Aromatoleum aromaticum EbN1: one gene and its partners. The main gene of each other region encodes a partner of the protein of the gene in region 3 in a complex. Links are inferred from orthologs where the notes say so. Each region holds a gene or a part of one and is shown on either strand. Other genes may lie near its edges.

What was found.
Region 1: the proteins of holB (region 3) and dnaX are in contact, whole or in part, in a cryo-EM structure (PDB 8GIZ), measured with the Escherichia coli proteins. The link is inferred for Aromatoleum aromaticum EbN1 from one-to-one orthologs.
Region 2: the proteins of holB (region 3) and holA are in contact, whole or in part, in a cryo-EM structure (PDB 8GIZ), measured with the Escherichia coli proteins. The link is inferred for Aromatoleum aromaticum EbN1 from one-to-one orthologs.

What each region holds. Positions count from the first base shown.
Region 1 is NC_006513.1:702,496-707,798, forward strand. What follows is about bases 1,157-4,126. They hold dnaX (DNA polymerase III subunit gamma/tau), read right to left. Parts: upstream 3,647-4,126; coding sequence 1,667-3,646; downstream 1,157-1,666. Other genes in these bases: recR (recombination mediator RecR), read right to left, coding at 1,157-1,318; EBN1_RS03310 (YbaB/EbfC family nucleoid-associated protein), read right to left, coding at 1,319-1,642; EBN1_RS03325 (AMP-binding protein), read right to left, coding at 4,031-4,126. Outside these bases: petA (ubiquinol-cytochrome c reductase iron-sulfur subunit), read right to left, coding at 1-535; more of recR, read right to left, coding at 725-1,156; more of EBN1_RS03325, read right to left, coding at 4,127-5,303. UniProt on the Escherichia coli protein: Part of the beta sliding clamp loading complex, which hydrolyzes ATP to load the beta clamp onto primed DNA to form the DNA replication pre-initiation complex.
Region 2 is NC_006513.1:2,590,014-2,595,293, forward strand. The notes cover bases 910-3,856. They hold holA (DNA polymerase III subunit delta), read right to left. Parts: upstream 2,914-3,856; coding sequence 1,906-2,913; downstream 910-1,905. Other genes in these bases: EBN1_RS12345 (glutamate-5-semialdehyde dehydrogenase), read right to left, coding at 910-1,812; EBN1_RS12355 (LPS-assembly lipoprotein LptE), read right to left, coding at 2,910-3,419; leuS (leucine--tRNA ligase), read right to left, coding at 3,429-3,856. In the rest of the region: EBN1_RS12340 (methylated-DNA--[protein]-cysteine S-methyltransferase), read right to left, coding at 1-366; more of EBN1_RS12345, read right to left, coding at 535-909; more of leuS, read right to left, coding at 3,857-5,280. UniProt on the Escherichia coli protein: Part of the beta sliding clamp loading complex, which hydrolyzes ATP to load the beta clamp onto primed DNA to form the DNA replication pre-initiation complex.
Region 3 is NC_006513.1:3,219,014-3,224,346, forward strand. What follows is about bases 952-3,951. They hold holB (DNA polymerase III subunit delta'), read left to right. Parts: upstream 952-1,920; coding sequence 1,921-2,982; downstream 2,983-3,951. Other genes in these bases: mltG (endolytic transglycosylase MltG), read left to right, coding at 952-1,295; tmk (dTMP kinase), read left to right, coding at 1,292-1,924; EBN1_RS15315 (PilZ domain-containing protein), read left to right, coding at 2,979-3,341; EBN1_RS15320 (TatD family hydrolase), read left to right, coding at 3,374-3,951. Outside these bases: CAF17-like 4Fe-4S cluster assembly/insertion protein YgfZ, read right to left, coding at 1-181; more of mltG, read left to right, coding at 294-951; more of EBN1_RS15320, read left to right, coding at 3,952-4,147; EBN1_RS15325 (ankyrin repeat domain-containing protein), read left to right, coding at 4,152-4,826; gdhA (NADP-specific glutamate dehydrogenase), read left to right, coding at 4,986-5,333. UniProt on the Escherichia coli protein: Part of the beta sliding clamp loading complex, which hydrolyzes ATP to load the beta clamp onto primed DNA to form the DNA replication pre-initiation complex.

The DNA of each region.
Region 1 (5,303 bases), 2.5 Mb from region 3 along the record:
GAATCTCGAGATTGTCCGGCGCCGGCATGCTGCGATAGACGCGGCCGGCAAGGTCGAACAGGGAGCCGTGGCAGGGGCACAGGAAGCCGCCCGGCCAGTCGGGCCCGACGCCGCTTTCGGCACCGACCTTGAACTTGTCGCTCGGCGAACAGCCCAGGTGGGTGCAGATGCCGACCGCGACGAGGTATTCGGGGTTGATCGAACGATGCTTGTTCTGCGCGTATTCCGGCTGCATCGGTTTTTCCGAAGCCGGATCGCTCACCAGCGGCTCGGTCTTTTCCAGCGACGCGAGCATTTCGGGCGTGCGCCGCAGGATCCACACCGGTTTGCCGCGCCACTCCACCGTCATCATCTCGCCCGGCGCAAGCTTGCCGATATCCGCTTCGACCGGGGCGCCTGCCGCCTTGGCTCGATCCGACGGCGTCAAGCTGGCAACGAACGGCACCGCCGTCGCGACCACTGCAACGCCACCGACCGCCGAGGTTGCGACAAGCAGTTGCCGACGGCCACTGTCCATCTTCTGATCCACGCTCATGACATCATTCCTGAAAAGAAAGCCATTTCCGGATACAAAAAAACTGCCGGATTCTATCAAACTGGCCGCAACATAAAAAGCATAAAGCTCAAAGGTGTATTCGGATCATGTATTTAACATTGCACGCCGAGGCCCGGAACGGGGTGGCAAGGCGGCGTTTTATGCGCCGCAGCAGGCCGCTGCCGGGAATCAGAGCGGGCGCCTCTCGACGAGCGCCTGGGCGATCGTGCCGGTGTCGGTGTGCTCGAGTTCGCCGCCCACCGGTACGCCCCGCGACAGGCGACTGACCCTGATGCCGCGCGCAGCGAGCAGCTCCGCGACGATGTGGGCCGTCGCCTCGCCTTCATTCGTGAAGTTCGTCGCGAGAATCACTTCCTGCACGGTGCTGTCGGCGACGCGGGCGAGCAGCTTGTCGAACTTGAGCTCGCGCGGACCGATGCCATCGAGCGGCGACAGACGGCCCATGAGCACGTAATACAGGCCGTTGTACGCATGGGTCTGCTCGATCACCGCGAGGTCGGCCGGCATTTCGACGACGCACAGCAGCGACGCGTCGCGCTGCGGGCTCGCGCAGCGCTGGCAGATCTCGGTTTCGGTGAAAGTGTTGCAGCGTTCGCAATGACGCAGCACCGCGAGCGCATTGCCGAGCGCCCGGGCAAGGCGTTCGGCGCCACGCTGGTCGCGCTGCAAAAGATGGTAGGCCATGCGCTGCGCGGACTTCGGCCCGACTCCGGGCAGGCCGCGCAACGCGTCGATCAGCTCGTCGAGACTCGAAGGTGACATTCAGAACGGCAGCTTCATCCCGGGCGGCAGGTTGAGGCCGGACGTGAAGCCCGCCATTTTCTCCTGCGTCGTCGTTTCCACGCGGCGCACTGCGTCATTGACAGCGGCCGCGAGGAGATCCTCGAGCATTTCCTTGTCGTCCATCACCGAGTCGTCGATCGTCACCCGGCGCACGTCGTACTTGCAGGTCATCAGCACCTTGACCATTCCGGCGCCCGACTGCCCCTCGACTTCGACCGAGGCCAGCTGGTCCTGCATCTTCTTCATGTTTTCCTGCATCTGCTGGGCCTGTTTCATCAGCCCGGCAATTCCGCCTTTCATCATCGCCAGATTCTCCGCAAGAGGAATTCAAAGTGGTCTTACCGACGCTTCCACGAGGGACGCGTCGAATCGTTCGATCAGTTCACGCACGAAAGGGTCGCTCTCGAGCGCCGCCACGGCCTCGATGTGCCGCGCCCGTTTTTCTGCCTGGTCGCGCTGCGCCGGGGTTTCGCCGGCGATCGCGCCGGTCTCGATCCTGAGCCGCAGCGGAGCGCCATACTGCGCCGCAAGCGCGTCCTGCAGGCGGTCGAGGAGTCCCGGATTCATGCCCAGCAAATGGCGATGGGTTTCGGACAACCGAAGGTTCACCACACCTTCGACAAATCCGATCCATTCGCAGTGCTGCGCGAGTTCCCGCATCATTCCGCCAAGGCCCAGCACGCGCAGGATCGCATGCCATTCGCCGGCAGCGAAAGCCGATCCGATGTCGAGCCCTGTCGTGCCCGGTGACGCAACTGTGGCTTCCGGCTGCTCGGCGCGCCGCGGAACAGCACTTCCGGGGGCCGTCGCGCTTCGTGCCGGCGGCCGCTCGACCTCCGCGTCGCTTGGGCGCACGGGCGCCGGCGCGGCCGAGGAGGCAGGTTGCGGCACCGATGTTTCGCCGGCGAACGCCTCCGGCGGCAGATCTTCCCATGGAGGAACGGAGTTCGATGGTTCGATCGGACTTTCGGCGACCGCCACCGCACTGCCGGGCGTCGACAAACGCCTCCCGGCTTCGGCAATCGCGCGTTCGCGTGGCAGATGCTCCGCGGGGATTACCTTTGCCGCCGGGGATCTTGCTGCCGGCGCCGCGTCGCGCGGCGCCCCCGATGCCGTCGCCCGTGCTGTGAGGCTCGCAGCCGGCTGTGGCGACGGGGAGATGACACGCGCCCGACCCGCCCCCCCTCCGCCTGCCGCGTCGCCGGGACTGCCGAGCGCCACCGGCTGCTCGGGGCGAAATGCGTGCAGGCGCAGCAGGCTCATAGTGAAGCCCGCATAGTCGTCCGGCGCCAGCGACAGTTCGTCGCGGCCGTGGATGGCGATCTGGTAGGCGAGTTGCAGGAACTCGGCGTCGAAGGCCTCGGCATACGGCGCGAGACGTTGACGTTCCGCCTCGTCGGCGATCGCCGCCGGGGCGAACTGCACGAGCGCGATGCGGTGCAGCAGCGAGGCGAGCGCCTGCAACGCCGCGTCGAACGACAGGCTGCGCGCCTCCATGCGGTCGGCCACGGCGAGCATCCCGGCGACGTCGCCCGCAGCCAGCGCGTCGAGCACCGCGTACAGATGATCGTCGCCGACCGTACCGAGCATGTGCGAGACCTGCTCTTCCTCGACGCGCCCAGAACCGTGCGCGATCGCCTGGTCGAGCAGCGACAGCGCATCGCGCATCGAGCCGTTGGCGGCCTTGGCGAGATGGCGCAGTGCGGGCGCTTCGAAGGGCACGCCCTCGGCCTCGAGAATGCCGCCGAGATGGTCGATGATGTGCCCCGGCGGCATCTGCTTGAGGTTGAACTGCAGGCAGCGGGAGAGCACTGTCACCGGGATTTTCTGCGGATCCGTCGTCGCGAGGATGAACTTGACGTGTTCGGGAGGCTCTTCGAGCGTTTTCAGCATCGCGTTGAACGCATGCCCGGTCAGCATGTGGACTTCGTCGATCATGTAGACCTTGTAGCGCCCCTGCACCGGTGCATACACCGCCTTGTCGAGCAGCGCAGCCATGTCCTCGACGCCGCGGTTCGAAGCGGCATCCATCTCGACGTAGTCGGGAAAACGGTCCGCGTCGATCGCGCGGCAGGCCGCGCAGGTGCCGCAGGGTTCGGGCGTAACGCCGGTCTCGCAGTTCAGCGCTTTGGCGAGAATGCGCGAAATGGTCGTCTTGCCGACGCCGCGCGTGCCCGTGAACAGCCACGCGTGGTGCAGCCGACCGGTGGCGAGCGCATGGCTGAGCGCCCGGACGACGTGTTCCTGGCCGACCAGCGTCGCGAAATTCTTCGGGCGCCACTTGCGGGCGAGAACCTGATAGCTCATGGCAGGATTCTAGCAGAGCGGCCCTCGTCGCGCGGCGCCGCCGCCCCATGGACAGGGCGCACCCCGGCCTGAAACGGGCGCCGCCGGCCCCAATGAGCCGAAGGGCGTCTTCATCGGAAGACGCCCTTCGCGCGATTGTTCGGGGTGGCGAGCCTGACCCCCGGCACTTGCAGGGAACGGCTGTGGCTGCTGCCTTCCGGCCCTGACCAGGTTCACCGCGCTGCAATGCGGGGAGACCCGCCACGGCCGCAATTGTACCAGCTTACGGCGGGCAGCACCCGGCGGTTGATCTCCTCGAGGAAACTCCGCCGGCTCGGCTCCGGACATGAAAACGGCGGGTTGCCCCGCCGTCCGCACTTGCCTTTTGGCGTTACCTGGCGTTGATCAGCCCTTCAGCTCCGGGAAGTCCTCTTCGAAGAACTCCAGCGCACCGCGCACTGTCGAGGCGTCCTTGCCCTGTTCGCTCCTGCGCAGCTCGATGCGCCTGATCTTGCCCGAGATGGTCTTCGGCAGATCGGAGAACTCGATGCGGCGGATGCGCTTGTACGGTGCGAGCTTGTCGCGCGTGAAAGCGAAGATGTCCTTCGCGAGCTCCTTGCCAGCCTCGAAGCCCGGCGCGAGGATCACGTAGGCTTTCGGCACTGCGAGGCGCACCGGATCCGGACTCGGCACAACTGCCGCCTCGGCAACCGCGGGGTGCTCGATCAGCACCGATTCGAGCTCGAACGGGCTGATGCGGTAGTCCGACGCCTTGAACACGTCGTCGGCGCGGCCGACGTAGGTGATGTAGCCATCGGCGTCGATGCTCGCGACGTCCCCGGTGTGGTAGTGACCGTTGCGCATGACCTCGCTGGTCTTCTCGGCGTCACCGGCGTAGCCGAGCATCAGCCCGACCGGACGCTTCGCAAGCACCAGCGACACTTCGCCCTCTTCGGCCGGCTTGTCGTCGGCGTCGAGCAGCGCGATCGTGTAGCCGGGCAATGGCCGACCCATCGAACCGGGTTTGAGAACCTGTCCCGGCGTGTTGCCGATCTGGCACGTCGTCTCGGTCTGGCCGAAGCCGTCGCGGATCGTAATGCCCCACGCCTTTTTCACCTGGTCGATGACTTCAGGGTTGAGCGGCTCGCCGGCGCCGATCAGTTCGCGCAGGTTCGTCTTCACCGACGCGAGGTCCTGCTGGATCAGCATGCGCCACACCGTCGGAGGCGCGCACATCGTCGTGATCTCGTATTTCACCAACACGTCGAGCAGCGCGCGCGCGTTGAAGCGGTTGTAGTTGTACAGGAACACGCAGGCACCGGCGTTCCACGGCGCGAAGAAGCAGCTCCACGCGTGCTTCGCCCAGCCCGGCGAGCTGATGTTCATGTGACGGTCGCCGGGCTGCAGGCCGATCCAGTACATTGTTGACAGGTGGCCGACCGGGTAGGACTGATGGCTGTGCTCGACGAGCTTCGGCTTCGACGTCGTGCCGGACGTGAAATACAGCAGCAGCGGATCGGTGGCGCGGGTGACGCCTTCCGGCGCGAATTCGGGCGACGCCGCGTACGCCTCCTCGAGCGAGAGCCAGCCGCCGGTCGCGCCGCCGACGCTGATGCGCGTGTAGTCGCCGGGAAGTTCCGCGAACTTGTCAGTGTGGGCCTTGCCGATGACGACGTGC
Region 2 (5,280 bases), 630 kb from region 3 along the record:
GTTTGCCCGGCAGGCCTGGCCGACCGCTCGGGCGGCGCTGGCGAGCGCCTTCGAAAGATGTGCGTACTGCCGCGTCTCGCCGCGCGGGATTGCCGCGATCGCGTCCCATACTCGCCGCTGAAACAACGTGCCACGTGTCGCCAGGGGCAGGTCGAAGGGACGATCCGGGTCTTCCAGCCACGCATGGATCTGGATCACCGCGCGCTCGGCGAGTGCACAGTCAGGCGGTATTGCACGAGTGCCCGGGGGAAGGAAGACGAGCTCGTGAATGACGTTTCCCGCAACCCGGATGCCGAACGCGCCGAACGGCACGGCCAGGATTGCGGCGAAAGGGTCGCCGGATGAAGCGGTCGGGGGGAGGTTCATGGTCCGCGATGCAGTGTCGAGAGAGATTCAGGACCCGCGAGGCGGCCGCAGGCTTCCGGTTGTCGGGATCCTCGCCCGTGACGACGAGACGAGGTGCTCCCCGAGCGGTCGCAGGCGGCAGCCCTTCGGGACGCGCGCGCTGAAGGCGAGACGCGGCAGCTGGCCTTTTTAGCCGCGGATTTCTCCGTTGCCGAAGACGATCCATTTCTGGCTCGTCAGCCCATCGAGTCCCACCGGGCCGCGGGCGTGGATCTTGTCCGTCGAGATGCCGATTTCCGCCCCGAGGCCGTATTCGAAGCCGTCGGCGAAGCGCGTCGAAGCATTGACCATCACCGAGGACGAGTCCACCTCGCGCAGGAAGCGCATCGCGCTGGTGTAGTTTTCGGTGACGATCGCTTCGGTATGCCCTGAGCTGTAGGTGTTGATGTGCGCGATGGCCTCGTCGAGGTCGGCGACCACTTTCACCGCAATGACGGGCGCGAGATATTCCTCCGACCAGTCCTGCTCGCTCGCGGCGCGCAACTTGTCCGCAGCGATCCCGGCTGCGCGCAGGATTGCCAGCGATTGCTCGCAACCACGCATCTCGACGCCTTTCGTCGCGAGCATCCGGCCGATTTCCGGCAGCAGGCGCGGCGCGACCTCACGGGCGACGAGCAGTGATTCCGCCGTGTTGCAGGTGCCGTAGCGCTGCGTCTTGGCGTTTTCGACGATCGGCACGACTTTCGCCACATCGGCATCGCGGTCGATATAGACGTGGCAGTTGCCGTCGAGGTGCTTGATGACCGGCACCCGCGCTTCCTTCGAAATGCGTTCGATCAGGCCTTTGCCGCCGCGGGGAACGATGACGTCGACGAACTCGGGCATCGTGATGAGGTGGCCGACCGCGGCACGGTCGGTGGTCTCGACGACCTGCACCGAAGTTTCCGGCAACCCGGCAGCAGCGAGTCCTGTCCTGACGCACTGCGCGATCGCCTGGTTGCAGTGCAGCGCCTCCTTGCCGCCACGCAGGATCGCGGCGTTGCCGGACTTGAGGCACAGCGCCGCGGCGTCGGCGGTGACGTTGGGGCGCGCTTCGTAGATGATGCCGATGACACCGAGCGGCACGCGCATCTTGCCGACCTGGATGCCCGATGGGCGACGCTTGACATCGGTGATCTCGCCGATCGGGTCGGGCAGTCCTGCGACCTGTTCGAGCCCTTCGGCCATCGCCTCGATGCCCTTGGCGGTCAGGGTGAGGCGATCGATCAGCGCCGCTTCGAGTCCCGCGGCGCGCGCCTCGTCGAGGTCGCGTGCGTTCGCCGCGAGCAGTTCCCCGGTCTGTTCCCGAATGGCCGCGGCCATCGCGACGAGTGCGGCGTTCTTGTCTGCCGTCGAAGCGGTCGCGAGCACGCGCGAGGCGGCACGTGCCTGGCGGCCCAGAGTCTGCATGTAGTCGTGGATGTCCATCGGATTCTCGATGTTGCCGTGCAAAAGAAGATTAAAGCATCGATCGACCGGCACCCGCCAGTGTGCGCGCCTGCAGGGAGGTGAGCGGACCGGTCAGCGTCGCGCGAGTCGCATAGCCAGCTGCAGGAATTCGTCCCACACATCGCCTGGAGCGAGCCCCTTGATGATGCGGTCGATCTTCGCCGCGTGCAGCAATGCTGCGCGAAGCGTGCCGGTTCGAACCCGCCCCAGCGCGCTGCTTAGCGCGTACTTGCGCCGTTCGTCGAAGATTCGTTCCGCCTTGAACAGCGTTGCAAGCGGCTGGCCAGCCGTTTTTCCGGCGCACAGCTTGGCCAGCATCCTGATTTCGTTCGCGAGTGCCCACAGCACCAGCGGCGGTGCGGCGCCTTCGCCCTGCAGCCCTTCGAGGAGACGCGTGCACCGCACGGGATCGCCTTCGACGAGCGCGTCGCGCAGCTTGGCAATGTCGTAGCGGGCGACGTTCAGCACCGCATTCTGGACATCCTCGAGGCTGAGGCTTCCTTCCGCATGGAGCAGGCCGAGCTTGAGTATTTCCTGGTGCGCGGCGAGCAGATTGCCTTCGACGTGTTCGGCGATGAAAGCGAGCGCCTCCGGGCTTGCCGTCTGCTTTTGCCGCGCCAGCCGGACCGCGATCCATTCTCCAAGGCGTTCGCGTTCCGGTGCGTTGAGTTCGACCGTCACGCCGAGTTGCGACAAGGCGGTGAACCACGCAGTCTTGCGCGTCGCCCAGTCGACTTCGGGCAGCGTGATCAGCGTCACGATACCGCTGGGGAGGCTGCGCGCATAACGCTGAAGGGCGTCGCCGCCGTCGCGTCCGGGTTTCCCGCCGGGAATGCGCAGGTCGATCAGCTTCGAGCCGCCGAACAACGACAGATTCCCTGCAGCGGCGCTCAGGCTTTCCCACCGGAAACCCTGACCGACGACCAGCGTTTCACGTTCGTCGAAGCCTTGGCGGCGCGCCGCGGCGCGCACCAGATCGGCAGCTTCGAGCACCAGCAGCGGCTCGTTGCCGTGCAGCAGGTAGAGCGGGGCGAGCGGCTTTGCCAGATGTGCGGAAAGCTGTTCGGGACGCAGGTTCACGGCTTCGCGGCTGCCAGGCGGCGCATCAACTGGTCGATGAGGTCGATCTGCATGTCGCGGAACAGCAGGGCTTCTTCCTGTTCCTTGGCGAGGATCTGGGCGTCGTCGAAGTTGTATTCGCGCCGCGCGGAAATCGTCGTCACGGGAATCCATTCGTTGCCGTTGCGGCCGACGAGCCGGAAACTCATGAGGCGCTGGAGCTGATACTCGCGCACCTTGCCTCCTCCGGTGAGCGTGAGGATCTCGCGCTCGGTCTGATCGCGCAGGATTTCGAGCCTGACCTCGGCTTTTGCCGGGTCGTCCGTGATCGTCGTGTTGCCGTTTGCGACGATGCGGCGATGCAGCGCCGCGCCGAGGTCTGACTGCCTGCTGACGCCGAGGTAAATGCTGGAAAACGCGAGCGGCTGCGGGCCGCGCAACTTGAATCCGCAGCCGCCGAGCAGCGCAGCGGCCGCCAGTGTGCCGAACCCCAGGACCAGGCGGCGACGGGTAGGGGCGGACTTCATCACCATCGCTCAGACAACGATGTTGACGAGGCGGCCGGGCACGACGACGACTTTGCGCGGCGGCTTGCCTTCCATGAATTTCTGCGCTGTTTCCGAACCGAGAGCGAGCGCTTCAATGGCGGAATTGCTTGCGCCGGCGGCGACCCGGAGGCTGCCGCGCAGCTTGCCATTGACTTGCAGCACGAGGTCGATCTCGTCCTGCCTGAGCGCGTCTTCGGAAGGTTCGGGCCAGCTCGCATGCAGCACGTCGCCGGTAAAGCCGCAGTCCTGCCACAGCGCATGCGCGACGTGCGGCGTGATCGGCGCGAGCAGGCGCAGCAGGATGTCGAGCCCTTCCTCCGCTACCTGCGCGTGGGCCGCCGCGACGTCACGCGGCGCCTTTTCGAGGGCATTGAGGATTTTCATCGCGGCCGAGACGACGGTGTTGAACTGGTGCTTGCCGAAGTCGTAATTCGCCTGCCTGAGGCAGACGTGGATCTCGCGCCGCACTGCGGCGAGCGCTTCCGGCAGTTGGACAGCGTCGAGCTGGCGATCCGCCGGCAATTGGGGACGGAACTCACTGACGAAAGCGTGCCCGAAGCTCCATACCCGGCGCAGGAAGCGGTACGCGCCTTCGACGCCGGAGTCCGACCATTCGAGCTGTTGGTCCGGCGGCGCGGCGAAGATGATGAACAGGCGCGCGGTGTCGGCGCCGTACTGATCGACGAGGGCTTGCGGGTCGACACCGTTGTTTTTCGATTTCGCCATTTTCTCGATGCCGCCAATGACGACCGGTGCGCCGTCGGCAGTGAGTTTTGCGGCGACGATGCGGCCTTTCTCGTCACGCTCGACTTCGACGTCGGCTGGATTGATCCACTGCTTCTTGCCGCCGTCGGCGTCGCGATAATAGGTTTCGGCGACGACCATGCCCTGGGTCAGCAGGTTCGTGAACGGTTCGGATACATTCACGAGACCTTCGTCGCGCATCGCGCGCGTGAAAAAGCGCGAATACAGCAGGTGCAGGATCGCGTGCTCGATGCCGCCGATGTACTGATCGACCGGCGCCCAGTAATTGACGCGCTCGTCGACCATCGCCTGACCGTTGTCCGCCGAGGCGTAGCGCAGGAAGTACCAGGACGATTCGACGAACGTGTCCATCGTGTCGGTTTCGCGTTTTGCCGGCTTGCCGCACTTCGGGCAGTCGCATTCGTAGAACCGGGGCATTTTCGCGAGCGGCGAACCGCGGCCGGTCACGGCGACGTCCTCGGGCAGCACGACCGGCAGTTGCTCGTCCGGCACCGGCACGTCGCCGCAATCGGCGCAGTGGATCATCGGGATCGGACAGCCCCAGTAGCGCTGGCGCGAGATGCCCCAGTCGCGCAGGCGGTACTGCGTGCGCTTCGCGCCGAGGCCTTTCGCGGTGAGCTCGGCAGCGATCGCTTCGATCGCATCGTGAAAATGCAGGCCGTCGTATTTGCCGGAATTGACCAGCCGGCCCTGCTCGGCATACGCGTCCTGCCACGGCGCGACCGTGTCGGTGTACGCGTCGCGCGTCGATCTCACGACCATCCGGATCGGCAGCCGGTACTTCGTCGCAAATGCGAAATCCCGCTCGTCGTGCGCCGGCACCGCCATCACCGCGCCTTCGCCATAGCCCATCAGCACGTAGTTCGCGATCCATACCGGCAGGTGCTCACCGGTGAGCGGGTGCACGACGCGCAGGCCTGTCGGCATGCCCTTCTTTTCCATCGTCGCCAGATCGGCTTCGGCGACGCCGCCATGCCGGCATTCCTCGATGAAGGCCGCGAGTTCCGGGTCGTTCACCGCAGCCTGGAGCGCCAGCGGATGTTCGGCAGCGACGGCGACGTAAGTCGCGCCCATC
Region 3 (5,333 bases):
CACCGCGGCTGCGGATGATCCCGAGATTGACGAGCGGCACGACGACAGTGGCAGCCGGCGTAAGCCCGGCGTCCGGGGCATCGAAGCGGATGCCGGTGCTTTCGATCGTGGCGCCTTCCGCGATGAGAAAATCGGTCCAGGTCGAATGGGTCCAAGTCGTATTCGTACTATTCGTATTCATGTCGTTAAGCCGGAGTCGAAGAATGCGATGAAGTATTATAGGGTCCGTCCGCCGCCAGCGGTCGCCGGCGCATCGCCTCCGACACGCTGAAGTCCAATTATTTCGCTATCGCATGAAGTCGCTGCTCCTCCGATTGTTTCTCGTCGTCGCACTCGGCGCTGCAGCGAGTCTCGCCGCCGCGTGGTGGTATGTCACGCGTCCGCTGCCGCTCGCCCGGCCGGTCGTCGACTTCACGGTGCAGCGCGGGTTTACGATGCGCGAGACGGCTGCGGCGATCGCCGGTGCCGGTGTCGATGTCGATCCGCGCGTGCTGTACTGGGTCGCGCGGCTCACGGGCAAGGCCGACCGCATTCTGGCGGGCAGCTACGAGGTCCACACCGGGGTCACGCCGTGGCTGCTGATCCTCAAGCTGTCTAGCGGTGACGTGTCGCAGGCTCAACTGCGCCTCGTCGAGGGCTGGAATTTCCGCCAGGTACGGGCCGCGCTCGAAGCAAGCCCCGAACTGATACAGGATACCGTGGGCCTGTCGGAGGCGGAGATCCTGCAGCGCATCGGCGCGACGGAGTCCCATCCCGAAGGGCTGTTCTTTCCCGATACCTATCTTTTCGACAAACAGTCGAGCGCGCTGGCGCTGCTCGCCCGCACGTATCGGGCGATGCACGAGCGGCTCGCGCAGGCGTGGGAGACGCGAAACCCCGATCTGCCTCTCGCGTCGCCGTACGAAGCGCTGATCCTCGCCTCGATCGTCGAGAAGGAAACAGGTCGCGCGGAAGATCGCACGCTCATTGCATCGGTGTTCGTGAACCGCCTGCGCAGCGGCATGCGTTTGCAGACCGATCCGACGGTGATCTATGGCCAGGGCAACGCGTTCGACGGGAATCTGCGCAAGCGCGACCTCGAAACCGACCACGCCTACAACACCTATACGCGCACCGGGCTTCCGCCGACCCCGATCGCGATGCCGGGACTCGACGCGCTGCTGGCCGCGGTCAGGCCGCCGACGACCGATTACCTCTATTTCGTCTCTCGCGGTGACGGCACGAGCGAGTTTTCGACGAATCTGAACGACCATAACAAGGCCGTGAGTCAATACCAGCGGAGAACGGGAAGTTGAGCGGATCGCAGGCGCAGGCACGTTTCATCACGTTCGAAGGCATAGACGGGGCGGGCAAGAGCAGCCAGATCGCGGCCGTCGTCGCGCTGCTCGAGGCACGCGGCCTGTGCGTCGAACAGACCCGTGAACCCGGCGGCACGGCGCTCGGCGAGCGCTTGCGCGAGCTGCTCCTGCACGAGCCGATGCATCTCGAGACCGAAGCGCTGCTGATGTTCGCCGCGCGCCGCGAGCATCTCGCCGCGCGCATCCTGCCGGCACTCGCGGCCGGGCGATGGGTCGTGTCGGACCGCTTTTCGGATGCCACCTATGCGTACCAGGTGGGCGGGCGCGGCCTCGACCCGGCGAAGTTCGCAGCGCTCGAAGCGTGGGTGCATCCGGGCTTCCAGCCCGACCTGACGCTCGTCTTCGATCTGCCACCGGAGGTCGCCGCTGCACGGCTCGCAAAAGGCGGCGCAGAACCCGACCGCTTCGAGCGCGAGCAGCGCGATTTCTTCGAGCGGGTGCGCGCCGCGTACCTCGAACGGGCGCGTATGGCGCCCGGGCGGATCCGGATCATCGATGCCGGAGGTACGGCCGAATCGATCCGCGCCGAGGTCGAGGCGATCGTCGAGGAGTGTTGCCTGCGATGATCCACCCGTGGCTGCAGGAAACCTGGCAGCGGCTCGTCGCGCTCGGTGAACGCCTGCCGCACGCGCTGCTGTTCGTCGGGCCGGCGGGACTCGGCAAGCGCGATCTCGCCGACGCGCTGGCGGCGCGGCTGCTGTGTGCGACGCCTCGCCCGGACGGCTGCGCCTGCGACCGGTGCACGACTTGCCAACTGCGCCGCTCGGGCAACCACCCCGATCTCTTCATGATCGTGCCGGCTGCCGACATGGAAGCGGGCAACGGCGACGAGAGCAGGGAAGGCGGGGAACGCGACATCGGGTCGGCAAAGAAGAAGTCCACGCAGATCGTCATCGAGCAGATCCGCGACCTGCAGCAATCGCTGTCGGTGACCGGGCACCAGAGCGGTCGACGCGTCATCGTCGTCGATCCGGCCGAGGCAATGAACCCATATACCGCCAACGCGCTACTGAAGCTGCTCGAAGAGCCTCCCGCCGGGTGCCTGTTCGTGCTCGTGTCCTCGGCTCCGCGCCGCCTGCTGCCGACGATCCGCAGCCGCTGCCAGCAGTGGAGCTTTTCGCAGCCGGCGACGGACGTGGTCGGGCAGTGGCTCGGCACGCAGGAAGCCCCGGCGGCGGACCTCCTCGCCCTGACCGGCGGCATGCCGCTTGCAGCGCAGCGGTTGGCCGGGCAGGGCGCCGGCGCGCTGCTTGCCCGTTTCGTGCGCGACGTGGCGCAGTTGCCCGCAACCGATCCGCTCCAGCTTGCGGGTCAGTGGGAAGCCTGGCTGAAATCGAAGGAAGCGCTCGCAGCCGGTTTCGGTATCGTGCAGCTGGTCGAATGGATGCAGCGCTGGGTCACCGATCTTGCTTCGCTGCGCCTCGGCGGCCGCGTACGGTTCTTTCCCCGCGAGGAAGAGGTGGTGCGCGCGCTGGCGCAGCGCTCCAACGTGGCCGCAGTGCTGAACTGCTACAATGAATTCGCCCGGATTCGCCGGGTCGCACAGCATCCGCTGAATGCCCGACTGATGCTCGAAGACATGCTGTTGCGCTATGCGCGCGCGCTGGCGGAACCCCGATCATGAGCGAAAACAAACCGAGCGCCGCACGTCCGAGCGTGTTGTCGCTGAACATCAACTCGAAGTCCGCGCTGTACGCCGCCTACATGCCATTCCTCGCGAACGGCGGCATCTTCGTGCCGACGCCGCGGCCCCACCAGATCGGCGACGAGGTGTTCATGCTGCTGCAACTGATGGACGACCCGACGAAGCACCCGGTCGCGGGGAGCGTCGTATGGATCACGCCACGTGGCCCCCAGGGCGGCCGCACGCAGGGGATAGGCGTGCATTTCAGTGCCGACGATTCGGGACGCGCGCTGCGCGGGCGCATCGAGCAGATCCTCGCCGGGCACCTCGGTTCCAGTCGCCCGACCCACACCCTTTGATTCCGCCCGGTTTCCACGAGGTTCGTCGATCCATGTTCGTCGATTCCCATTGTCATCTCGATTTTCCCGACCTGGCCGCGCGTGAAGACGCCGTGCTCGCGACGATGGCGGCCAATCGCGTCGGCCACGCGCTGTGCGTGAGCGTGAAGCTCGAAGACTTCCCGCGCGTGCTGGCGCTCGCCGAGCGTCATGCGAATCTCTTCGCCTCGGTCGGCGTGCATCCCGACAACGACGACGTCGAGGAGCCTGACGAGGCGCGACTCGGCACGCTCGCCGATCACCCGAAAGTGGTCGCGATCGGCGAGACAGGCCTCGACTACCACTGGCAGAAGGACGCTCCCGAATGGCAGCGGGCGCGCTTTCGCACCCACATTCGTGCCGCGCGGGCCTGCAGCAAGCCGCTGATCGTCCATACCCGCTCCGCCGCGGCCGATACGCTGCGCCTGATGCGTGAAGAAGATGCGGCGGGGGCTGGCGGTGTCATGCACTGCTTCACGGAGACGCGCGAAGTGGCCGAAGCGGCGCTCGACCTCGGCTTCTACATTTCCTTCTCCGGCATCGTCACGTTCAGGAACGCGACCGAGCTCAAGGCGGTCGCGCAGTACGTTCCGCTCGATCGCCTGCTGATCGAAACCGATGCGCCGTATCTCGCGCCGGTGCCGCACCGTGGCAAGACCAACGAACCCGCCTGGGTAGTGCATGTCGCCGAAGAGATCGCGCGCTTGCGCAACGAGCCGCTGGAGCGCATCGCTGTGGCGACGACCGAGAATTTCTTTCGCCTGTTCCGCCACGCCCGGAGATCCTGATTCCATGAAGCGAACGATCCTTGCCGCGCTGCTTGCCCTCACGCTCGGCAGTGCCCCCGTCCAGGCCAGCAGCTACGACGATTCGCTGGACGCCGCGCGGCTCGGCGACACCCGGCCGCTGGTACAGCTGCTCAACCGCGGGCTCGATCCGAACACCGTCGATGAACAGGGCAATACGCTGCTGATCCTCGCGGCGCGCGAAGGCCACGCGGACACCGTCGCGGCGATTCTCGAATTCCGGCCGAAGCTCGGCCAACGCAACGCGGCGGGCGATTCGGCGTTGATGATGGCGGTGCTCAAGGGCCATGACGGCGTCGTCGATCTGCTCCTCGAAGCGGGCGCTCCGGTCGATCACGACGGCTGGACGCCGCTGATGTACGCGGCTTTCGAAGGCCGTGCCGCGATCCTCGAACGCCTGCTGGCACAAGGGGCGGATGTCAACGCGCTGGCGCCGAACAAGTCGAACGCGCTGATGCTCGCCGCGCGCAACGGTCACATCGACGTCGTACGCCGGCTGCTGCGCACGGACGTCGATCTCGACCAGAAGAACGATGCCGGCTTCACGGTCGACAGCTGGGCGCAGGCCAACGGCAACACCGACATCGCCGAGCTGGTGCGAACCGAGCGCAGCAGGCGCACGAAGGAGGCGTCACCGGCGCTGCGGATGGAAACGAAGTAGGGGTTTCGGCATAAATCCATCGGCGATGGAAGTCGCGAACGAAGCAGAATGCGGCGCGTGATCAACGAAAATAGTGCAGGGAACGGCAACTTCAAGGAAAATCCTCGTCCGCCCGCGTCTCGCGGGCGTCCGGTCACCTTCCTGCCAAAGGTCAATGCAATGCGCTATAAGTCCCTCGAAGAGTTCCTGTCCCATGTAGAACAACGCAATCCCGGTCAGCCCGAGTTCATCCAGGCGGTGGCCGAGGTGATGGAAAGCCTCGTGCCGTTCATCACCGAATATCCGCGTTATGCCGAGCACGGCCTGCTTGACCGCCTCATCGAGCCGGAGCGCGCCATCCAGTTCCGTGTGTCGTGGGTCGACGACCGCGGCGAAGTCCAGGTCAACCGCGGCTACCGCATCCAGCACAGCTCGGCGATCGGGCCGTTCAAGGGGGGCCTGCGCTTCCATCCGTCGGTGAACCTGTCGGTGCTGAAATTCCTGGCATTCGAGCAGACGTTCAAGAAC